One region of the Hamadaea sp. NPDC050747 genome, then DNA from elsewhere that is predicted to be linked to it. Evidence: riboswitches for the same ligand, from Rfam matches in the RefSeq annotation. Region 1 holds a riboswitch; the other holds the start of a gene.
The links. Region 1 has a riboswitch for cyclic di-AMP ahead of AB0H43_RS29890 (NlpC/P60 family protein). Riboswitches for the same ligand answer to the same signal wherever they lie in the genome.

Region 1 (12,664 bases):
GCGAACAGCAGCACAGTGCCGTCGCTCGCGACGGCGAACAGCAGCACAGCGCGGCGGACGCGGGCACGATCAAGGTGTTCACGACTCGGCCCGACACCCTGTTCGGGGCGACCTACATGGTCCTGGCTCCGGAGCACGAGCTGGTCGACACGCTGGTTCCGGCGGAGTGGCCGGAAGGCACGCACAAGGTCTGGACTGGTGGCTTCGCGACGCCCGCGGAGGCGGTCGCCGACTACCGGCGGCAAGCCGCCGCCAAGACCGATGTGGAGCGCCAGGCGGACGCGAAGGAGAAGACGGGCGTCTTCACCGGGGCGTACGCGACGAACCCGGTCGACGGCCGCCGGATCCCGGTCTTCATCGCCGACTACGTGCTGGCCGGCTACGGCACCGGCGCGATCATGGCCGTGCCCGGCCAAGACGAGCGCGACTGGGCCTTCGCGGAGGTCTTCGAGCTGCCCATCATCCGCACGGTGCAGACGCCGGACGGCTGGGAGGGCAAGGCGTACACCGGCGACGGCCCGGCGATCAACAGCGCCTCCCCGGTCAGCACCAGCCTGGACGGGCTGGGCGTCGCCGAGGCCAAGGCGAAGATCATCGAGTGGCTGGAGGCGACCGGCCACGGCACCGGGGCGGTCACCTACCGGCTGCGGGACTGGCTGTTCAGCCGCCAGCGGTACTGGGGCGAACCGTTCCCGATCGTTTACGAGGTGCTGCCGGACGGCACGGTCAGCGAGGAGCCGATCGCGCTGCCCGAATCCATGCTGCCGCTGGAGCTGCCCGAGATCGACGACTTCTCGCCGAAGCTGTTCGACCCCAATGACGCGAACACCTCGCCGGAGACGCCGCTGTCGCGTACGCGTGCCTGGGTCGAGGTCGAACTGGACCTGGGGGACGGACCGAAGCGTTACGTACGCGAGACGAACACGATGCCGCAGTGGGCCGGTTCCTGCTGGTACCAGCTGCGGTACCTGGATCCCACCAACGACCAGGCGTTCGTCGACCCGGCGAACGAGGCGTACTGGGTGGGCCCGCGCGAGGGGCAGGAGTCCGGCGGCGTCGACCTGTACGTCGGCGGCGTCGAGCACGCCGTCCTGCACCTGCTGTACGCCCGGTTCTGGCACAAGGTGCTGTTCGACCTGGGCAAGGTGTCCTCGTTCGAGCCCTACCACCGGCTGTTCAACCAGGGCTACATCCAGGCGTACGCCTACACCGACGAGCGCGGCGTCTACGTCCCGGCCGAGGAGGTGACCGAGGAGTCCACCGGCGTCTACGTCTGGCAGGGCGAGAAGGTCGACCGCGAGTACGGGAAGATGGGCAAGTCCCTGAAGAACGTCGTCACCCCCGACGAGATGTGTGCGCAGTACGGCGCGGACACGTTCCGGGTCTACGAGATGTCGATGGGGCCGCTGGAGGTGTCCCGTCCCTGGGAGACCCGGGCGGTCGTCGGCGCGCAGCGATTCCTGCAGCGGGTTTGGCGGGCGATCGTCGACGAGGAGACCGGTGAGGTCACCGTCGTCGACTCCGCTCCCGACGAGGCGACGCAGCGACTGCTGCACAAGACCATCGCCGGTGTCCGGGACGACATGTCCGAGCTGCGCTTCAACACCGCGGTCGCCAAGCTGATCGAGCTGACCAACGGCATCACGCGGCTGGAGCGCACGCCTCGGGAGACCGCCGAGGCGCTGACGCTGATGGTCGCGCCGTTCGCCCCGCACATCGCCGAGGAGCTGTGGCGCAAGCTGGGGCACGACGAGTCGCTGACCTACGCCGACTTCCCGCAGGCCGACCCGGCCCTGCTGGTCGAGGACCAGGTCACCTACCCGGTCCAGATCAACGGCAAGGTCCGCGGCCGGGTCGAGGTCGCGGCCTCCGCCGGCGAGGATGTGGTACGCGCGGCGGCGCTGGACGCCGTCGCCGACTCGCTGGGGGGCAAGGAGCCGAAGAAGGTCATCGTCGTCGCGGGCCGGATGGTCAGCGTCGTCGTGTGACCTCGAACGTCAGATGACAACTCTGTCATCGCAGGTGGCGGCCCGTCTTCGCAGGAAGGCGGGCCGTTCGCCGTCGATGGACGTCCACCGTGACAAAACTGCGGACGTTCGTCGATGAGCGCCGCTGACCAGCCGGGCGAGGCTGTGGCTCATGAAGCTTTTGGCCACACGACGTCGCAAGATAACCGCCGCGATCGCGGCCGTCCTGCTCGTCGGCGCCGGTGGAGCGGCGGCCGCCGGTGAGAGGTTCTGGGAAGAGATCGGGGTGCTCGACGAACCCGGTGCGGGCACGCCGTTCCAGCCGCACGAGTTCGCCGAGATGATGGCGGGGGAGGCCGGCGAGAACGCGGGCGACGAGGCGTTCGAGGCGCTCACCATCGCGCAGCAGTTCGCCGACGCCCGCACCGCGCCGGGCATCGTCGCGCCGGGCGCCTACAGCGCGGCGTACGCGCAGCTCACGTCGATGCCGAAGACGGCGGGGACGTGGTCGGAGGTGACCAACAAGGTCTACGACGCCGACGATCCGCGCTACCGGGACTGGTACTCGAACTCCAGTGGCGGCGCGGGCAACGTGACCGGGCGGATCACCGGGCTCGTCGCCGACAACGCCGGGCACGTGTACGCCGCGGGCGCCGACGGCGGCGTCTGGCGCTCGTCGACCGGCGGCGGTCAGTGGTCGCCCATCGCCGACCAGCTCCCGTCGTTGTCCAGTGGCACCCTCGTCCTCGCTGACGACGGCTCGCTCTGGTACGGCACCGGCGAGGCCAACACCGGTGGGACGGCGTACGCCGGATCCGGGGTGTATCGCCTGGCCGACCCGACGACGGGCCAGTTCACCCCGGCCAACCGGGTCGGCGGCACCGAGCTGGAGAGCACCGTCATCTCGAAGCTCCGCTTCGCGGGCGGCACCGTCTGGGCGGCCACCAACCGCGGCGTCTACAGCCACTCCGCCACGACGGCGGCCGGCGCCTGGACCTTCCAGTACGCCCCCAACCCGTCGTTCCTGCCGGGCGGGGCCGACGCGGGCAACGCGAACGCCGCGTACAAGAACATCGTGAACGACATCGCGCCGGACCCGAAGAATCCGAAGCACATCGTGGCCGCCATCGCCTGGCGGTCGGGAGACACCTACAACGGCTTCTACGAGACCGCCGACTACACCCAGGGCTCGGCGAGCTGGCACAAGGTGAATCCGACCGGCTCGATCCCGGCGGACGACATCGGCCGGGTCACCTTCGCGTACGCCGCCGACGGCAGCGTCCTCTATGCGATCAACCAGTCGCCGAAGCTGCTGAACAAGCCGGTCGGCACGGTGAACAGCTACCTCGACGGGGTCTACGTGTCGAACTCCGGCAGCCCGTCCGGGCCGTGGTCGAAGATCGCGGAGTCGGAGAAGCTGGCCAACTCGGGCTCGGCGTTGAAGCAGTCGGTCGGCGGCAAGGGCTACGGCCCCGGCATCCAGTCCTGGTACAACCACTTCCTGCAGGTGGACCCGACCGATCCGAAGCACGTCTGGCTCGGGTTGGAGGAGGTCTACGAGACCACCGACGGCGGGTCGTCCTGGAAGACGATCGGGCCGTACTGGAACTTCTACTTCGGCTGCTGGGCGATCGACGACGCGCACAACAAGTGCCCGGACTCGACCCACTCCGACCAGCACTCCGTCGCGGTCGGCAGTTACCAGGGCAAGGCGTACGTCTATGTCGGCAACGACGGCGGCGCCTTCCGGCGACCGGTACGCGGCCAGACCAACGCCGAGGGTCACGCCACCGACTGGAGCAGCCTGAACGACGGCACCCTGGACGCGCTGCAGTACTACTCGGTCTCCGTCGGCAAGGACACCTACAACGGCGTGTCCGGCGTCGGCGTCACCGGCGGTCTCCAGGACAACGGCACCTCGCTGCTGCGTCCGGGCGACACGGTGATGGGATCGAACTTCGGCGGGGACGGCGGCGACTCCCTGGCCGATCCGCAGAACATCTGCCGCCAGGTGCAGGAGTACACCACCTTGTCCATGTCGGTGACCGAGAACTGCGCGGCGAACCCAGGCGCCAACAGCGCCTCCGAGGCCACTTCGTGGAAGATCCAGCCGTACACGAACTCGCCCGGTGACGAGCCGGCCCGGTTCATCGCCCCGTTCTCACCCGACTCGACGAACTACAACGTCTGGGTCGCGGGCGGCCGGCACGTCTGGGTCAACGATCTGGGCTTCGCGATCCGCAGCGGCAAGCAGTGGAAGAACGTGTTCGACCTCGGAGCCGGGCACACCGCGACCTCCGTCGCCGTCAGCAACGGGACTGCGTACGTGGGCTGGTGCGGCCCGTGCAACAACGCCGGCTTCACCCGGGGCGTCGCCACCGGCAAGGTCGGCGACCCGACGAGCTGGCACCAGCTGGCCCTGCCGCCGACCGGCGTCGTGCCCAACCGGCTCGTCCAGGGCGTCGAGGTCGATCCGGCCGACGGTCAGCACGTCTTCCTGGCGGTGAACGGCTTCTCGCGGCGCTTCACCGAGGGTCCGGGGGCCGGCATCGGCCACGTCTTCGAGTCCCACGACGGCGGGGCGGACTGGACCGACGTCTCGGCGAACCTGCCGGACGTCCCGGCGAGCTCGATCAAGCTGCTGCCCAACGGCGGGCTGATCCTGGCGACCGACCTCGCGGCGTTCTACCGCCCGGCCGGCTCCACCGCCTGGCTGCGACTGGGATCGGGGCTGCCGCTCACGGTCGGCATGGACATCGAGTACTCCAGTGTGGACAACTCGGTGTACCTGGCCACCCACGGGCGGGGGATCTGGCGGATCACCCTGCCGTAACCGTGCGGACGTGGCGGTCGGCTACGGCTCGAGAACGATCGAGTCGCCGCTGACCGCCACGTTCTTCGGTGGCAGCGCCTGGGTCGCCGGCCCCTGCTTCACACTGCCGTCGGTGATCGAATACTGACTACCGTGGCAGGGGCAGTTGATAGTGCCGTTGGCGACCGTGCCGACCGTGCAGTGCATGTGGGTGCAGATGGCGCTGAAGCCCTTGAAGGCGCCCGCGGTCGGCTGAGTCACCACGACCTGCTGAGTCGCGAAGATCTGGCCGCCGCCGACCGGGATGTCCGAGGTCTTGCCGAGCGTGGTCGGCCCGGTCGCGGCCGGTGCGGTCGGTGTGGCGGACGAACCGCCGCCGCCACCGCCGCACGCGGCGGCCAGCCCCGTCGCGGCGACCCCGGCCGCTCCGGCGATCCCGGTCACGAAGGCCCGGCGAGTGGATGTCATGTCCGCCCCCATACAGATTCGGCACCGGAATCCCCGGTACGCACGACGTAATAGGCCGTGACGACGGCCAGGATCAGCACGACCGCCTGCAGCGCCGTACGCAGCCAGGCCGGTCCGGGCAGCCGACCGCCGATCGCCCACAGCAGCACTCCGGTGACCACGCCCAGCGCCAGCGCCAGCCAGAACGTCGTGGTGCCGTAGCTGCGGTGCTGCAGGACATTGGCCGGCGGGCCGGCGGCGTACCGGGCGGCGAGGAGGTCGTCGCCGGACAGCTTCGCCACCAACGCGGCCAGCGGTGCGAGCACGGCCAGTCCGGCGGTCAGCCACCCGGTCTTCGCCCGCCAGCGCGGGACGACGGCGTACACCACGGCGAACAGCGCCAGCAGCGGCACGAAGACCACCGCGGCGTGCACGTAGAGCGGATGAGCCGGTATGCCCAGAATGTCACTGAACATGACGTCAGTCTGGTAGATCCCACCGGGGTCCGGTGGGTGTTCGCCCAGATCACGGGCGGCGGGACGTCACCCGCCAGTAGACCGCCGCACTGGCGCTGACGAGCGCACCCAGGACGGCGGGTAGGTAGGTCAGGAGCGTGACGCCGCTCGGCGAGACGACGGCGGCCCCGATCGCGGCGTACGCGAACGCACTGGGCGCACCGCCGAGCGCCGTCCCCGCCAGATAGTGCCGGAACCGCGTCGCCGAGCTGCCGTACGCGTACCCGACGAGGCCGAACGGCGCGATCGGCAGGAGACGCACGACCACCACGGCCAGCGTGCCGCGCTGGGCCAGCCAGCTGTCCAGCCGCGCGATCCGCCCCCGCAACCGCCGCCGGACGGTCTCCCGCCCGGCCCAGCGGCCCAGCCAGAACGTCGCGATCGCGGCGCTCACCGCCGCGACGAGGGCCACGCCCGCCCCGGCCACCGCGCCGAACAACAGGCCGCACGCCAGCGAGATGGCGGTACGCGGAACGAGCGCCATGAGAAGGGCGGCCCCGGCGACGATCGCGGCCGCGGGGCCGAACGCGCCGAGATCGCGTACCTCGGCGGGCACCGAACCGAGGGGCACCCGGCTGGCCAGCAGCGCTACCGCGCCCACGCCCAGACCCAGCGCACCGGCCCGCACGAGGGCCCGGCGACGGAAGTCCCCCGCCTGGTCATCGGCAGTGGTCATCGGCCGACGGCGGTGAGCCGCTCGGCCCGGAGCCGATCCGGCCAGGTGTCGTCCAACGGCCCCAGCGACTGTTCGCCGGTCGCCCAGCAGAGCAGCAGATCTGCGAGCGCAGGGTTACGGGCCAGGGCGGGGCCGTGTGCGTACGTTCCGAGAATCGTCTCGGACCAGGCCCCCTCCGTGACGCCGTCGTTGCCGACGCCCGTGGTGACGCGGACCAGGGGCTTGACGCCGGGGCCGAGGTGCGTGCGGCCGCCGTGGTTCTCGAAGCCGGTCAGCGGCGGGAGGCCGAGCGTGGGGTCGACGTCGCCCGCCAGCTCGCCGACGGCGCGCGAGGGGCCGCGGTCCGAGCTGATGTCGATCATGTCGAGGCCGGGGCACTTGTCGCCCTTGGCGAAGAAGCTGCTGCCGAGAAGCTGGTAGCCGGCGCAGACGGCGAAGACCACGGCGCGGTTCGCGGCCGCGCGGGCCAGCCCGCCGTCGTTGAGCAGCCGTTGCGCGGCGAGCGCCTGCGGACCGTCCTCGCCGCCGCCGAGCAGGTAGATGTCGCCCTGGTCGGGCAGCCGCTGGTCGGAGCGGACCTCGATGGTCTGGGCCGGGATGCCGCGGGCGCGGGCCCGGTGGGCCAGGATCAGCATGTTGCCACGGTCGCCGTAGGTGGAGAGCAGATCGGGGTAGACCCAGACGATCTGCAGCCCACCGTTCAGATCAGAGGCTTTGCTGTCAAAGGACACGATCCAGCTCCGCTCGGATGTCTTGGAACGCGGTGTAGTTGGCGATGACCTCCAGGCGGCCCTGCGGCACCGCTGCGACCGCGTCGGCGAAGGTCTTGACGTGCGTGAACGGCACGCCGTTGATCTCCAGCCGGACGGCCAGGTCCATCGCCCGATCGCCGCTCACGAGGACCTGGCGCCCCCGGAGCGGGCTGAAGTCCACGTCGTAGAGCCAGCTCGTGTCGAGCCCGTCGGGGTCGCGGGCGTTGATCGCCAGCAACGTCGGCGCGACGTCGGCCATCTCGAACGCCTCGAGCCAGCTCGCCGGGTTCTTCGCCAGCAGCAGCCGGACCAGCCGGCCGTCCCGCTCCACCTGGGCGTATCGGCCGGCGACGCTGGCCACCGAGCCGAGCCGGGGGATCGCGTCCACCGGATTCACCCCGAACCGGGCGGCCACGGCGAGCGCGGTCGCGGCGTTGCCCAGGTTCACCGTGCCGGGGAGCTGAAGCTTCACCTCGTGCGGTACGCCGTCCGGCGCGACCACCTCGCCGTCGAGCAACGTCCACTGTGGAGAAGGGCGGCGCAGGTCCCCGTTCGCGCAGGCCCAGCCGCCGGCCTCGCCACGCTGGATGTGACCGCCGCAGGCGGGGCAGACGTGTGAGTCGTCCTGCCAGCGTTGCCCCGCCGAGAACCAGGTGACCTCGTCGGCCGGGTGGGCGCCCGCGGCGTACACCACCATCGGGTCGTCGGCGTTCGCCACGACGTGCACCGCGGGGTGCGAGGCGAGCGCCTGCCGCCAGAGGTCGGCCATCATGGCGACCTCCTTGGCCCGGTCGAGCTGGTCGCGCGACAGGTTCAGCAACGCCACCACCCGGGGCTGGGTCGCCTGGATGACCTGAGCCAGGTAGTGCTCGTCCACTTCGAGCACCGCGTAGCGGGTCGTCCCGGCACGGGCCAGCGCGGAGGTGTGCCCGGTCGGCATGTTCGCGCCGAACGAGTTGGTCGCGACCTCGCCGAGGACGCCCAGCGCCGCGGCGGTGAACCGGGTCGTGGTCGTCTTGCCGTTGGTGCCGGAGACCAGCGCGATCTCGCGGCCGGCCGCCAGATGGGCCAGCAGATCGGGATCGATCATCATGCCGAGCCGGCCGCCGATGACCGAGCCGTCGCCGCGCCCGGTAGCGCGCGACAGCGCGGCCGCCGTCTTCGAGACGGAAACGGCGAAGGCCGTACGCAGCGGCAGCTTCTTCTCGTCCGACACGCGGCTAGAGTACGCGATCTGTTTTCGTGATTGGTTGTGTGCCTTGAATCACGGACATCTCGGGCAATCTGCCGGGACAATACGGGCGCCCGTCGTTCCGGGGAGACATTTTGGCTGGTCAGGGGCTACGTCGCGGGCTTGGCTGACTGCCGGTCATGCACTAGAAACGCAGGCGCCGGTCGATGACCGGTGAACGCTCCGGTCCCGCCGAGCCCTGCCCGGCCGGGCGTTGACCCCCAGCACAGCACCGGGCAGGGGTGGGGGACCCACTGACGCCTCGCTGTCCCAGCCGGGCGTCGGCCTCGTCCGCACGAGGCTCGGGGTGAAGCCGCCCTCCAGCGGCCGGGCAACCTTCCGCGCCCGAACCCGACAGCTCACCTCACAGGCGTGCTGAAGGGAACCCCCATGCGGTACTCCTCCTGGGAGCGTGCTCGAAGTCTCCTGTTCGGCAGCCACCGGCGTCGCCTGGTCACCGTCGGAGCGGCGGCGGTCACGGCCGCGGCCGTCGGCATTCCCGCCCTCGCGGCGGGGCCGCACCCGACGCCCACCGGCCTGACGGCTCCGGCGCTCTCGGTGCTTGCCTCTGCGTCGTCGTCCTCGCCCACGCCTCCGGCGTCTCCCTCGGTGTCCGCGTCTCCAACTCCGTCCGCCTCTGCGTCCGCGCCTGCCTCGAAGCCGGCGGCCCCCAGGAAGGCGACGGCTACCGCGACGGCGGCGACCAAGGCGGCGATCGTCCTGCGCGAGGTGGCGAAGCTCAAGGGTTCGCCCTACGTGTTCGGCGCGACCGGGCCACGCACCTTCGACTGCGCCGGGCTCACTCAGTTCGTGTACGCCAAGATCGGCGTCAAGCTCGTCAACTACGTGCCGACGCAGCTGGCCAAGGCGAAGGTCGTCCCCCACTCGAAGCAGCGCCCCGGCGACCTCATCTTCTTCCTGAGCGGCGACTTCGCTTACCACGTCGGCATCTACGCCGGGAACCACAAGATGTGGGACGCCCCGACCGAGGGGCAGGCCGTCGGCCTGCACGAGATCTGGGACGACGGGTACGTCGTCGGTCAGTTTTACTGATTTTTCGGCCGAGGTCCGGCTCGTCCGATCGGAGGAGTACGCCGAACGGGCGGGCCGGACGACTTCTGTGGGCTGTGTCACCGGCCGAACCGGACATCGCGGCAGGCAATTTCGGACATCGATGCCTGGACCGCTCGGCCGGGGTAGTTTTCCCAGCTGACAGCGCCCTTTCAGGTTCTTGGCGAACTCGCAGGCTCTTGAGTAGAAACGATCCGCCGGTCGGGTTCACCCGGGCGGCGGCGCCGCGGATACGCCGAGTCCCGCCCGTTCGCGGTGCCCACCCCACCGAAGCAGTGGATGGGCGGGAGCGGAGGAACCACCTTCGCCGGACCTGCCCGCAGATCGGTTTTCCAGCTCGGTTCGCCGGCCTGGTTCCCCGGATCGGTTCGCAGGCCGGCTCGGGGTGAAGCCATGCCGTCCCTGGACGCCGTGGCCGGGCCACCTTCCCGCCCGAACCCGACAGCTCACTTCGCAGGCGTGCCGGAAGGACGACGATGAAGTCACAGCTCAGGCGGCGTACCGCCGGACTCGTGCTGGCCGTCGGCACGGGCATCCTGGCCGGGACGCTGACGGGAACCCCTACTCAAGCCTCCTCGGTGGACTCGGCCACTGCCCCGACTACCACCGCCCAGGCCACCACCGCCCCGGCGACCGGCGTCGGCGCGGCCGACACGGTCGTGACGGAGAACGCGGTCACCGCCACGAGCGCGACCGCGATGAGCACGACCGCCGCGACCTTCACCGTCGCGCCGACCGCCGTCAGTTCCCGGGCGGCCAAGGCCGCGAAGGTGATCGCGCTGGCGAAGCAGTACAGCGGCCGTCCGTACCGCTGGGGCGCCGCCGGACCCAAGCGGTTCGACTGCACCGGGTACACGAAGTTCATCTACAAGAAGGTCGGCGTCAAGCTCCCCCACAGCGGCGCCCAGGGCAAGAAGGGGAAGAAGGTCTCCCGGGCCAAGGCGCTCCCCGGTGACCTGGTGATCTTCCGCAACTCCAGCGGCCGCGTCTACCACGTCGGCATCTACGCCGGCGGCAACAAGATGTACGACGCCCCGACCTACGGCAAGAAGACCGGCCTGCACCGCATCTGGAGCAAAAAGGTCGAGTTCCGCCGGGTGTTGTTCTAGACCTCTCACCCATCCCCTGAAAGCAGCCGGGCCCGCACCAGTGGTGCGGGCCTTGCTGTGCCGGGGACGCTTAACTCGTGCTTAACGAGCGGTAATGGCATCGGTGACGGTGATGTCGGAAACCGGACCATGTTGATCTTCATAGGGCCCCTCCACCCGAACGTACCTCTCGTGACCTGGCCAAACGGGGAGGGCTCGGGGCGTCGGGAGCGTCGATTTTGGTTGACGGTGGAGGGAAGTGGAGTAAAGTGGGGCCCACTGGTGGGGCTGGGAGGCCCGGCCGGCCGGGGGAGCGGCTCGCCGCGAACGAGCTGATCCCGTCTGCGTCATCGGGGGGTGGGGCCGATGTTTCTCGGCACGCATACCCCTCGCCTGGACGACAAGGGCCGGTTGATCCTTCCGGCGAAGTTCCGGGACGAGCTGGCGGGAGGTGTCGTGATCACTAAAGGGCAGGAGCGCTGTCTCTACGTGTTCCCGGTCGCCGAGTTCCAGCGATACGCCGCCGAGCAGTCGGCCCGTCCGATGAGTGACAAGGCGGCCCGGGCCTACACCCGGGTGCTGTTCTCCGGCGCTCACGACGAGGTCCCCGACAAACAGGGCCGGGTCACCATTCCGCCGACGCTCCGAGCGTACGCGGGACTGGAGCGAGACCTGGTGGTGATCGGCGCGAGCACTCGTGTCGAGATCTGGGACAACGCCGCCTGGGAGGCGTACCTCGCCGAGAGCGAGGAGGCCTTCTCGGACGTCGACACCGCCGGTGACGCCGGCCTGCCGACGGAGGCGGGGTGACGCCGGCCAGACGGTGAGCGCCAGGCGCCTGGAAGCGATGCCGCGAACATCGCAGCACCGGGCACGAAACCGGCGTACCGCGAGATCTCCAGCCGCTTGTCGGCTCCTGGCGCCACTTCCCCGGCGCCAGGCGTACTGCTCTCTCGAACCCCTTGGGAACGGGGAACAAGAGGTGCGAGAAGCGGATGGGGATCTGGCGGTACGCCGGGATCAACGAGAGCAGAACAGCAGGGGGTCGAGATGCAGCAGCCGCGGGGCAAGCACGTGCCCGTCCTGCTCGAACGCTGCCTCGACCTGCTGGCTCCCGCGCTCACCGTCGACCGCGCCCAGCGGGCCGGCGGCCGGACCTACCACGTCGACGCGACCCTCGGCCTGGGCGGCCACGCCGAAGCCGTGCTCCAACGCCACCCCGAGACGGTTCTCATCGGACTCGACCGGGACACCGAGGCGCTGGAGCACTCCCGGCGGCGGCTGGCTCCCTTCGCCGACCGCGTTCATCTGGTGCACGCCGTGTATGACGAGCTTCCGCGCGTCCTGCGGGATCTCCGGATCGCCCGGATCGACTCGATCCTGTTCGACCTGGGCGTCTCCTCGTTGCAGCTCGACGAGGCGGACCGGGGTTTCGCGTACGCGCAGGACGCCCCGCTCGACATGCGGATGGACCAGACCCGGGGCATGACGGCCGAGCAGGTGGTCAACACCTACGACGCCGGTCAGCTGGCCCGGGTGCTGCGGGTCTACGGCGAGGAGAAGTTCGCGTCCCGGATCGCGGCATCGATCCTCAAGGAACGGGCGAAAGGCCCGCTCACCAGCTCGGCTCGGTTGGCTGAACTGGTTCGCGACGCCATCCCGGCGGCCGCCCGGCGTACCGGGGGACATCCGGCGAAGCGGACCTTCCAGGCCCTGCGCATCGAGGTGAATCGGGAACTGGTGGTGCTGGAGGCGGCACTGCCCGCGGCGCTGGACGTTTTAACGCCTGGTGGCCGGATCGTGGTCATGTCCTACCACTCGCTGGAGGACCGGATCACCAAGCAAGCGTTCGCAGCGCGGGCGCGGTCCACCGGGCCGGTCGACCTACCGGTCGAGCTACCCGGCACCGGACCGACCTTGCGGCTGCTGACCAGGGGGGCGGAGCTGCCCAGCGAGTCCGAGGTCGCGGAGAACCCGCGGGCCGCCTCGGTTCGCCTGCGGGCGGCAGAGAAGATCGGGGGAGAGGCATGAGCAACTCCAACGCGGCGCGGGCGCCGCGCGACGACGACCGTCGGCTCGACCGGGGTCGGGCCGAGGGCCGGGGG
Region 2 (10,583 bases), on a different contig from region 1:
GATGAGGAACATCTGCCGGATGCCCTCGTGCACCTCGCCGAGCAGCCAGCCCTTGGCCGGTACGCCGTGCCCGCCGAACGTCATCTCGCAGGTGGCCGAGACCTTCAGGCCCATCTTGTGCTCGACGTTGGTGGCGAAGACGCCGTTGCGCTCGCCCAGCTCGCCGGACTCCGGGTCGAAGTGGAACTTCGGCACCAGGAACAGCGACAGGCCCTTGGTGCCCGGACCGCCGGCTCCCGGAGTGTCGACCGGCCGGGCCAGCACGTAGTGGATGATGTTCTCGGTCATGTCCTGATCACCGGACGTGATGAAGCGCTTGACGCCCTCGATGTGCCAGGAGCCGTCCGGCTGCGGGACGGCCTTGGTCCGGCCGGCGCCGACGTCCGAGCCGGCGTCCGGCTCGGTGAGCACCATCGTCGAGCCCCAGCGGCGGTCGACGAAGATCTGCGCCCACTTCTTCTGCTCCTCCGTGCCCTCCGAGAGGATCGTGTTCACGAAGGACGGGCCGGACGAGTACATCCAGACCGCCGGGTTGGCGCCCAGCACCATCTCGGCGATGGTCCACCACAGGCTGCGCGGCGCGAGCGTGCCACCTACCGTCGAGGGCAGGTCGAGCAGCCAGAACTCGGAGTCCATGAACGCCTGGAAGGACTTCTTGAAGGCGTCCGGAACGGTGACGGAGTGCGTCGCCGGGTCGAAGACCGGCGGGTTCCGGTCGGCCTCGGCGAAGCTCGCCGCCAGGTCCACTCGCGCCAACCGGTCGACCTCGGCCAGCACGCCTCGCGCGGTCTCCGCGTCGACGTCGGCGTACGGGCCGGTTCCGAACGGCGTGTCGAAGACCTCGAAGAGGTTGAACTCCAGGTCCCGAAGGTTGCTCTTGTAGTGCGTCATCGCTTCCCCAAGCCCTTTGGTGTGTGCCGGTTACCGATCAGTAACCTCGACTGTAGCGCGCAAACATTACTCAGCGGTAACCGGGCGGGGAGAAATCACCGCGCACGTTGAAAGAAGTGCCACTTTCGTCCGTTAAGCCGGAAAAGTGAGTAGGCCCGGTCCGACCAGGGCAACCCGACACGCCGCTCGCCCCGTCACCTTCTTCGGAGGCTTTCGTTCCTGAGAGTGACTCGACAGGGGAGGAACGGACTATGAAGGTGATCATCGCCCGGCTGTTCGACAGCCGCACCCCCGCCCGCTACATCGGGCGGCACCGCGCGCCGAGCGCCCTTCCGGCGGCGTTCGCGATGGGCCAGGCCCGTCGCGCCCGCACGGCCCGTTTCGTCTCCTAAGCGGTACGCGTAGAGCGCGGACCGCTCGACTGGATCGGCCCGGCGTCCGGCCGATCGGGGGGCAGACCGGGTGAGGGCGTCCGCGGCGGGGATCCGCCGCCCTCCGAGGCCGGCCGAGCCGACGACGGCGCGGTGCCGACCTCCCAGCTGGGCATCGGCCCACCGGGCTGCGGACCGGTGTATTCGAGCAGAACGAGCGCGATGTCGTCGTCCAACCGTCCGTGGACCCATTCGACCAGTGCGGTCTCGACGGAGGCCAGCCCGTCGCCGACGGTCCCATGGCCGAGCAGTCGCCAGGCGCGCTCCGCGATCGGGAAGAACCGGCCGTCCCGCCGGGCCTCGGCGAGCCCGTCGGTGAAGATCAGCAGCCGGTCACCGGGCTCCAGACGTTCCACCCGGGCCTTGACCGAGGGCAGGAAGCCCAGCGGCGGGGCCGGCGCCGGCGGTTCGAGCGGGATGACATTGCCCCGCCGGAGCAGGAGCGGCGCGGGGTGACCACAGTTCACCACGGTCAGCGTTCCACCGCGTTCCTCGACGAGGACCGCGGTGACGAAATCCTCCTCGCCGACGCTGCGGGCGACCGCCCGGTCCAGGTCGGCCACGATGGCCCGCAGATCAGCCCGGTCGTACGCGACGTGGCGGTAGGAGCCGAGCACGATGCTCGCCAGGCGTACGGCTTCCAGGCCCTTGCCCCGGACGTCACCGACGATGATGCGTACGCCGTAGGCCGTCTCGACCGCCTCGAACAGGTCCCCGCCGATGTCGGCCGCCGCCGTCGCGGAGATGTATCGGCCCGCGATCGACAGTCCGCCGACGGTCGGGCCGAGCGGCCGCAGCACGGCCTGCTGGGCGATCATCGCGAGGTGGGACAGCTCGGCGATCCGCTCGGCCTGCTTCTGGCGTACCGCGGCGGCGGCTGACGCCAGGCCGGTCGCGAGGGCGATCCCGATGACGTTGAGCAACGTGGTCTGGCCGCGTGCACCGCCCATCACGGCGAACACGGTCCCGAGTGCGGTGGCCAAGCCGCCCGCGACCAGCACGGATCGCCACGGGGCGAAGGCGGCCGCCAGGAACGGAGCCGTCGCCATCAGGCCGATGTAGTGCGGCTCGGGTCCGTCTGCCCACTCCAGGATGGCCAAGCATAGGAGCAGGATGGCGGCCGCGCCGACGCCGGCGCGGGTGCCTGGGGAAAGTGGCCGGCGAGACGACCACAGCAGTCGTTCGAGTACGGCAATTAGCATGCCGGATCGCGGCGGCTACGACGATGAGGTTGACCCGACAGACGACCGCATTCTGACCGGGCGGAGGAGGGGTACGCCGATAACCGGTTGCCCCGCGACCGGTCAGCCTCAAGGATGACCCGGTGCTGGTAGCCCATCTCCCGTTGTACGGCTTACGTGTGCGTACGCCCGATCTGGAGCTGCGCCTGCCGCAGCTGGACGAACTCGCCCGTCTGGGGGACGTCGCCGCGGCGGGGATCCACGACGCGGACGTCATGCCGTTCATGCACCCGTGGACACAGCAGCCCGACGTCGGACGCCGGGTGATTCTGGGCGCGCTCGCCGAACTCGGCCAATGGCGGCCCGACGACTGGAGTCTCGGGCTGGTCGCCTTCCGGGGCGGCGAGCCGATCGGCCGGCAGATCCTGAGCGCCAAGGAGTACGCCGTCACGCGGGAAGTCCGCAGCTGGTCCTGGCTGGGACGGCAGTTCCACGGCCAAGGACTCGGTACGCAGATGCGCGCCGCCGTGCTTGCCCTGGCCTTCGACGGCCTCGGTGCGTTGAGCGCGTGCTCGGCCGCATTCCTGGACAACCACTCGTCGCTGCGCGTCTCGGAGAAGCTGGGCTATCAGCCCGACGGCGTCCAGGTCGACGCGGTGCGCGGCGTGCCCGCCATTTCCCGTCGGCTGCGACTCACTCGCGAACGCTGGTCGCAGCATTCACGCGTACCCGTGGAGATCGAGGGTTTGCGCCCATGCCTGGAGATGTTCGGCCTGAGCTAGCGCGTGGGCCAGGTCCGCCAGTTCTGCCACGAACGGCTCGGCGTCGGACCGCGCTGCCCCTGGTAGCGCGAGCCGTAGACGGACGAGCCGTAGGGATGCTCGGCCGGCGACGAGAGCCGGAAGAGGCAGAGCTGGCCGATCTTCATGCCGGGCCAGAGCTTGATCGGTAGGTTGGCCACGTTCGAGAGCTCGAGCGTGACGTGGCCCGAGAAGCCCGGGTCGATGAAGCCGGCGGTCGAGTGAGTGAGCAGACCGAGGCGGCCGAGCGACGACTTGCCCTCCAGGCGGCCGGCCAGCTGCTCGCCCAAAGTGACCACTTCGAGCGTCGAGGCCAGCACGAACTCGCCCGGGTGCAGGACGAACGGCTGATCGTCGTCCACCTCGACACACGCCGTCAGCTCGTCCTGCTGGACGGCCGGATCGATGTGCGTGTAGAGATGGTTGTTGAAGACCCGGAAGTGCCGGTCCAGTCGCACGTCGATGCTCGACGGCTGAATCAGGTCCGGTTCGAACGGGTCGAGCAGCAGATTGCCGGCCTTCAGCTCGGAGACGAGGTCGCGGTCGGAGAGCAGCACCCCTGGGACTCTACCTGCCCGGCTTTATGTACTACTTCCGCGCTACCTCGGCGATTCGGCTAGGTGTTCGTACGTCTGTTCTATAGAATCGTGGTATGGCTTCCTGGACGCAGTTCGCCGCGGCATCTCCCCGGCTCGCCGCGCAGATCCGTGCGCTGTTCCACCAGTACGGCCCGGGACTGGGCTACCTCGCCACGGTCCGGTCCGACGGCGGCCCGCGGGTGCACCCCGTCTCCCCGCTCATCACCGAGGAGGGTGCCTACTGCTTCCTCATCGACTCGCCGAAACGCCGCGACCTCGAACGCGACGGCCGATACGCGCTACACGCCTTCCCGGCCGAGGAGACCGACGTCGAGGCGTACCTGACCGGGACGGCCCGGCCGGTCGAGGACGCCGCGGTCATCGCCCGCATCGCCGCGCGAGCCGGCGCCGACGACTCGGTCGACTGGCGCCTCTTCGAACTGCACGTCGAGGTCGCGATGCTGCACTCCCCCATGGGCCCCACCAGCGACGGGCGAGCCCGGTCCGGCGTGGCCCAGGTGTGGCGCGAATCCCCGCCCGAACGGCGAAGCCCGCGCCGCCGAGGGTGGCGACGCGGGCATGTTCCCGCAGTGCTCCGGGATGTGATCGCGGCCTGACGCCCCCCGGCTCAAGACCCCTGTTCCCCCGTTTTCTCGCCGCGTTGACCTCGCAGTCAGTCAACGCGGCGAGATCCTGTCAGCTCCGGTAGGCCGTCCACCCGTCGAGCATCCGCTGGGCCTGGCCCGCGGTGAACTCGTACATGCAGGCGTCGTCGGTGTAGTCCATGAAGTTGTGGATCGGGTCGGTGCCCGAGGCCGAGCAGGTGTCGCGGTCGACCGGGCACCCGAAGGCGGCCGACTGCTCCGCCGGCGTGTCCGAGACCTTGTCGTTGGTCTTGGAGCAGCCGCCCTGGAACGTGTGGTAGAGGTTCAGCCAGTGGCCGACCTCGTGCGTCGCCGTGTCACCCTCGTTGTAGGGAGACGCGGTGCCACCGGGCACCGACTCGGCGAGAATCACGACACCGTCCGAACTCGACAGCTTCCGCGTCGGGAAGGTCGCCCAGCCGAGCAGGTCGTCGCTGAGCAGACCGGTGTAGATGTTCAGCGTGCCGGCGCCACCCTCACGCAGCGCCGCCTTCATCTCCTTCTCGCCCTGCGAGCCGTAGACGATCGGGTACCACGCCGAGTTGACCACCCGGTTCACCTTGGTCAGCTGGAACTGGAAGGCCGTCGCCGAGCCGCCGTAGCCGCCCGCGTACGACTTGTTGAGCACGTCGAGCTGGGCGGTGATCAGGTTGTCCGGGATGTTCCCGTTGGCCCGCGTGCCGTCCGAGCTGACCACGTGGACGACCACCGGGATCGTGATCGTCGCGGCGGCCGTGACCGCGCCCGGCGTCTTACCCTTGCCCTTGAGCAGGGCGTTGGTCTCCTTCTCACGGGCATCGGTCTGCGCGGCGGTCAACTCGTTCGGGTCGACCTTGCCGACGCTGCCGGGCTTCGCCTTCGCAGTGGCCGCGCCGCTCACAACCGGGTCGTAACAAGCCGCCGACGTCGCCGCGAACGCGCCCAACGCCACCGGTGAAGCATTGAGCACAAAGGCGGCCGCAGCGACCACCGCGAGTCCGGCCGCACGCTTCATGGGCTTACGCCCTGCGTCTGCCATGCCATCTCCTCCCCACGACACGCCGGTAGTCGTGTCGCGACAGTGCGCCCCGGGATCGGGGGTTCCTCGGACGCTACGGAGGATCGACGACGGTCGAGAATAGTACGCCCGGCCTTGACTGTCGCCGTGCTGCGGTCATCATCGTGGCAGAGACATCAGCCGATCATCGGATGCCGGGGTTACGCACCCCCGGGGCAGACCTGATAGAGTTGCGCCGCCTGCGGGTGTAGTTCAATGGCAGAACATCAGCTTCCCAAGCTGACAGTGAGGGTTCGATTCCCTTCACCCGCTCCATACGAAGAGCCCTGGTCGAGACCTAGATCTCCACCAGGGCTTTCGACTCTCCGGGGTCCCTTCCTTCTCGCCCCGTGGCGGCGACCCTGCAGCCGAGCCGCCTGCCCATGACGAAGACATGATCTTCGCGGTAGGGTCACGGGCCCAGTCGCGCTAATACTGAGCGTCGTCCGGCTGGCCACGGCCGAAGTCACCGTTCGGTAGGAGAGAAGATGAGACTGGTATCCGGGCTTGCCCTCCTGACGTTCGCGACTGGGCTAGCGGCCTGTACGCCGTCGGCTCCAGAACCGGTCGGGCCGAAGGCCAGCGCAGGGAGCGTGGTCGACTGCCGGCCTGATCAGGCGTCCGTCACCTGGGGTGCGAAGAGCACCGTCAAGGTTCTCACCGGCGCGAAGCAGCTGGAGATCAGTAGTTCCGGCGAGCGCAGTGTCGGCGTCGTACGGCCAGAGGCGCGGCTGGTGGCTGAGGTGGCCAACGGCCCGCGTGAGGAGGAATGGGTCCGTTGGTTGCTCGCACAGGCGAACAAGGATCTCGGCATTCCCGTCGATGAGGCGAAGAGCCCACCGCTGAGCGGCGTGGATTCGTTTCTGGACAACGTGAAAGTGCCCGGTCGGTACATCGGCTTCGTGGGCGTCGGCGAGCTGACGCTCCCGTTCACGGTCACTTGCGCAGGTCAGTCCGCGATCATGGGCGACGTTCACGCGTGGGACAACTCGACGACGGGCATCCTCCAGTGTTCGCGAACGCCGGAACCCGGCAGCTTCTCCGAGCTGGCTAAGAAGAACTACTGCTGTTAGCCGAAGCCGGCCTCGTCAGAGGTCGGCTTCGGCGCTCTCGAGGAGGCCGAGCGTCTCGCGTACGCGTCTGCCCCAGCGCTCGTGCGCGGCTTGGCGGCTGACGCCGGCGGCTCGGGCGATGAGTTCCCACGTGGCTCCCCAGCGGCGCAGACCCAGCACGGTGCCGAACGGGTCCAGCCCCAGCGCCAACTCGATTCGCAGTTGCAGCAGTCCCGTCGCGATGTCGCGGGTCGTCGCGGCGTCGCCTTGCTCTGCTTCCCATTCGGGCGTCCCGGGGAGGGGGCGCGGGCCGAGGATGCGGTCGGCCTGGCGGCTGGCCTCGTTTACGGCGGCCAGCCCGGCAGCGGTCACTGCCGGGCCGATGTCCGTCGTGCAGGCCTTCTCGATCATCATGCTGTCAAGGCTAGCTTGACACGCCCGGCGCCGTCAAGGAAACCTTGACGGATGGCGGCCACCCGCAGCAGCCGCCAGGTGAGGGCGATCAACATGCCGAACTCGGCGGCGGCCATGACGCGCTCGGTCAGGCCGATGGCGTACCGGTGGAGGAGGTAGGTGGAGGCGAGCATGGCCAGCGCGGCGGCTGCTCCGGCGGCGGTGAGTCGGCGAAAGCCCAGCCGCAGCCCGGCCGCCAGCAATGCGGCGAACGCGACGGTGGAGGCGTACCGGTGGACATAGCCGGTGGTGCTGAGCACCTCGCCCACCGGATCGGTCGGGACGACGGTGGCGACGAGGAGAGCGCCGCTCCAAACGCTGAGCAGCGCGGTGGCCAGCCGGTCGGCTCGATGGAGCGACGGCAGCAACGCCAAGGTGGCCAGCGCGGCGAGGCCCATGGCGGTCTCCACCGCCCCACCGCGATCAGCGGCCGCGTAGTCGCTGATGGTGTGGGCCCAAGGCGAAAGGCCGTTGCCGTCGAGGTGCCCGGCCACGGTCAGGAGCACCGACAAGAGGAATCCGAAGAGGACGAACGAAAGGCGAGTCATGCCGAGAATGCTCGTCGTACGCCGAGCGCGAGACATCGCCGTCGCGACGGGTTCAGCGCTCCGTCGTGCGAGCTAGGTGACTGTCCCGTAGGGGGCTACCGCTCGCCGCAGCGAGCGCTGGATCAGGGATCTCGGTCGAATCTTGGGGCAAGATTCGACCGAGATCCCTGATCCAGCGGGGAACGGGGGAACGCGGGAACGCGGGAACGCGGGAAAGCGCAGCCGTCAGGCGCCGTAGGGGCGGCCGTACCCGTAGATCGGTGCGGCGTCGATCTTTCGCATCATGATCGGTACGCCGGCTCGGGACGCGTGCACGATCCAGTTGTTGCCGACGTACATGCCGACGTGGTGGATGTCGGAGTAGTAGAAGACGAGGTCGCCGATACGCAGGTTGGCCCGTGACACGTGCTGGACCGAGTTCCACTGCGACTTCGCATTGTGCGGCAACGAGATGCCGGCCGCCTTCCACGCCGCCATCGTCAGGCCCGAGCAGTCGAAGGAGTCGGGTCCGTCGGCGCCCCAGACGTAGGGCTTGCTGATTTGGCGGCAGGCGTACTTGACCGCAGTGGCGGCCTTGCCACCCGGGTAGGTCGCCGGGCACGGGGCGGGGCGCAGGTCGCCGAGTCCGCCGGTGGTCGCGTACAACTTCTGGACCTGATCCTGCAGCGTCTTGATCTGGCTGTTGAGCTGCTTGGCCTGGTCGTTGAGCTTCTTCTCGGCGTCGGCGAGCGCGGCGATCTTGTCGTCGATCGGCTTCTTCTTGTTCGCCAGGTCGTCGCGCTTGGCGATGACATCCGACAGTTTGTCCTGCTGGATGCGCGAGAACTGGTCGAGCAGCACCAGCTGGTCCGTGACATCGGTCGGCGACTTGGCCGAGAGCAGGGCGTTCAGCTCGGTCGTGTTGCCGCCGGTGTACAGGTAGGCGGCGAACTCGCCGACTCGCGCGCTGGCCACGTGCAGTTCGAGCTCCAGCGGATCGAGCTGCTTCTTCAGTCCCTCGAGCCGCTTGCGTTCGGCGGTGAGCTTTTCCTTGGTGTCGTTGTGCTGCTCCAGCACGGGCTCGAGCTTGTTCCAGGCGTCGTCGATCTGCTTCTCCAGCGCGCTGACCGACGGGTCCGCCCGGACCGCCTCGCTGCTGAGCAGCATCCCCATCGTGGCGACGACCGAGAGCGCGAGAGTGATCAGGGCACGTTTCTTGCGGGTGGGTTGGCTGGCCACCGTGGGTGGGTCTCCTCTTCCACCGAGGACGTTCGCAGTCGCCCTCACCGCCTACCGGGTTAGCTGCCGGGTTCGCGCTGGAAGATGCGCTACCGCTGACGCGGATTCACCCCCGAGGCGACACGCGCCTCACTTACCTGGGTCCCCGGTCCACGACGGTGTCGCGGTTCGGCGGCGGCGCGAGGGGCCGCCCCGGATGGCCGACCGACTTCCTGCGCCTCGATGACTCTAAAGTCGTGCGTTATCAAACCGCAACCCGAGACGCGCGCGCACTTCAATGTGTAGTCAATGAATTACCCGACCGTGACGTAGACGTCGTCCAGAATGCCGTGAAACTGGTCGTTCCACGGCCCGATCCCCTTGCCGCCCAACCGGAGCGGATCGGAGTTCACAATGGACAACTGCGCGGGAATCACGGTGCTCGCCCGCAATTCACCGTCTACGAACAACGCCAGTCCGGTGCTTCGGCGTACGCAATCCAACCGATGCCACGCACCGTCCGCGACGGTGTGACGCCACTGCGCGACATAGATGCGGTTGACCCCGAAAACCAATCCCGCGACGACGCAACTGGGCAGGCCGGCGAAGTGATCCACCTGGAGTTTGTACTGGGTGCCCTGAGTCGAGAAGCCCTTCTGCACGATGTTCTCGCCGTCACTGGTGTCCTGCGGATCCAGCAACACCTGCGCGCCCCATGCGACGTCGGCCTGCCCTGGATTCAGCCACGGCCCCGGATCGCTCTCGAGGATCGCCCTCGGGCATTCGGCCTCGTCACCCGGACAGACCGGCGGATATCCGACCGCCACCGTGCCGGCGCGGGTCTTGGCTGTCAGAGCACCGCCCATCACCCCGACGGGGTGCAGCCGGAGAGTCCGATCAGCGTCCCAGATCGGATCCGCCAAGCCCGCGTCGAAGGCGTACCGGAGGGTGACGGCCTCACCGGCGGCCCGCCGCTGGTCCGGAGTGCGGACGGCGGCGGTCGGGCTGGCGGGAGCCGGGACGGTCGCGAGCAGAACGGCCAGCAGGCCGGCTCCGCTGCCCAGGCTGAGACGGAGACCCCTCATTGGGACAATTGTGCCGAAATTCGGCACAATTGTCCGTTAAAGCACGGAACGCGTCCCGCTGGGGCTGATCGGCATATTCGATATGTACGCCATTCGCACGTAGTCACCACTGTGCGGGGCGTGGACCATGAGCCCGTTACCGACGTATATGCCGACGTGATGATGATCGGAGTAGAAGAACACCAGGTCACCGGGTTGTAGGTTTGCCCGGCTCACGTAGTGCGACTCGTTCCACTGGGCGCCGGTGTAGTGCTCCAGGCTCTTGCCTGCCGCCGCCCACGCTGCCTTGGTCAAGCCCGAGCAGTCGTAGGAGTTCGGCCCGTCAGCGCCCCACACGTACGGCTTGCCGATGAGGGAGCACGCCCTCTTCACCGCGGTGGCGCGGGCACCACCCGGCAGCACCGGCGGGCAGACGCCGATCCGGAGGCTGCCACCGACCGTCGACGACCCGTACGCCTGGATGCGCAGCTTCTGCAGGCGATCCATCTCCGCTTGGATGGACTTCTTCTGCGCCGCCAACGCGGCATCCTGCTGGGCGAGCGTGGCGATGAGCTGGTCGAGCTGGGCCTTCTGCCCGTCATAGATGTCCCGCTGCGCCGCGACCCCCGCGATCGCCTGCTGCTGGGTCTGCGAGATCTGCTCCAGCGTCGTCAACTGGTCCAGGAACTGATCCGGCGACTTCGCGTT

Region 2: another riboswitch for cyclic di-AMP. It lies ahead of AB0H43_RS01540 (NlpC/P60 family protein); the one in region 1 lies ahead of AB0H43_RS29890 (NlpC/P60 family protein).

What each region holds. Positions count from the first base shown of each region.
Region 1 covers NZ_JBFAHM010000013.1:235,818-248,481, reverse strand. The annotation lists gene leuS (leucine--tRNA ligase) at 1-1,988, shown strand, start outside; gene AB0H43_RS29920 (glycosyl hydrolase) at 2,140-4,800, shown strand; gene AB0H43_RS29915 (Rieske (2Fe-2S) protein) at 4,822-5,247, opposite strand; gene AB0H43_RS29910 (DUF2231 domain-containing protein) at 5,244-5,702, opposite strand; gene AB0H43_RS29905 (VTT domain-containing protein) at 5,752-6,417, opposite strand; gene AB0H43_RS29900 (glutamine amidotransferase) at 6,414-7,148, opposite strand; gene AB0H43_RS29895 (MurT ligase domain-containing protein) at 7,138-8,367, opposite strand; cyclic di-AMP (ydaO/yuaA leader) riboswitch at 8,613-8,785, shown strand; gene AB0H43_RS29890 (NlpC/P60 family protein) at 8,791-9,453, shown strand; cyclic di-AMP (ydaO/yuaA leader) riboswitch at 9,727-9,945, shown strand; gene AB0H43_RS29885 (C40 family peptidase) at 9,948-10,580, shown strand; gene mraZ (division/cell wall cluster transcriptional repressor MraZ) at 10,926-11,369, shown strand; partial or broken gene rsmH (16S rRNA (cytosine(1402)-N(4))-methyltransferase RsmH) at 11,610-12,575, shown strand; gene AB0H43_RS29870 (hypothetical protein) at 12,587-12,664, shown strand, end outside.
Region 2 covers NZ_JBFAHM010000001.1:321,390-331,972, reverse strand. The annotation lists gene AB0H43_RS01595 (acyl-CoA dehydrogenase) at 1-891, opposite strand, end outside; gene AB0H43_RS01590 (hypothetical protein) at 1,143-1,283, shown strand; gene AB0H43_RS01585 (PP2C family protein-serine/threonine phosphatase) at 1,280-2,524, opposite strand; gene AB0H43_RS01580 (GNAT family N-acetyltransferase) at 2,647-3,285, shown strand; gene dcd (dCTP deaminase) at 3,282-3,860, opposite strand; gene AB0H43_RS01570 (pyridoxamine 5'-phosphate oxidase family protein) at 3,956-4,498, shown strand; gene AB0H43_RS01565 (zinc metalloprotease) at 4,578-5,543, opposite strand; tRNA gene AB0H43_RS01560 (tRNA-Gly) at 5,764-5,837, shown strand; gene AB0H43_RS01555 (hypothetical protein) at 6,155-6,634, shown strand; gene AB0H43_RS01550 (hypothetical protein) at 6,650-7,027, opposite strand; gene AB0H43_RS01545 (DUF998 domain-containing protein) at 7,024-7,614, opposite strand; gene AB0H43_RS01540 (NlpC/P60 family protein) at 7,840-8,832, opposite strand; cyclic di-AMP (ydaO/yuaA leader) riboswitch at 8,867-9,016, opposite strand; gene AB0H43_RS01535 (LamG domain-containing protein) at 9,126-9,896, opposite strand; gene AB0H43_RS01530 (NlpC/P60 family protein) at 9,933-10,583, opposite strand, start outside.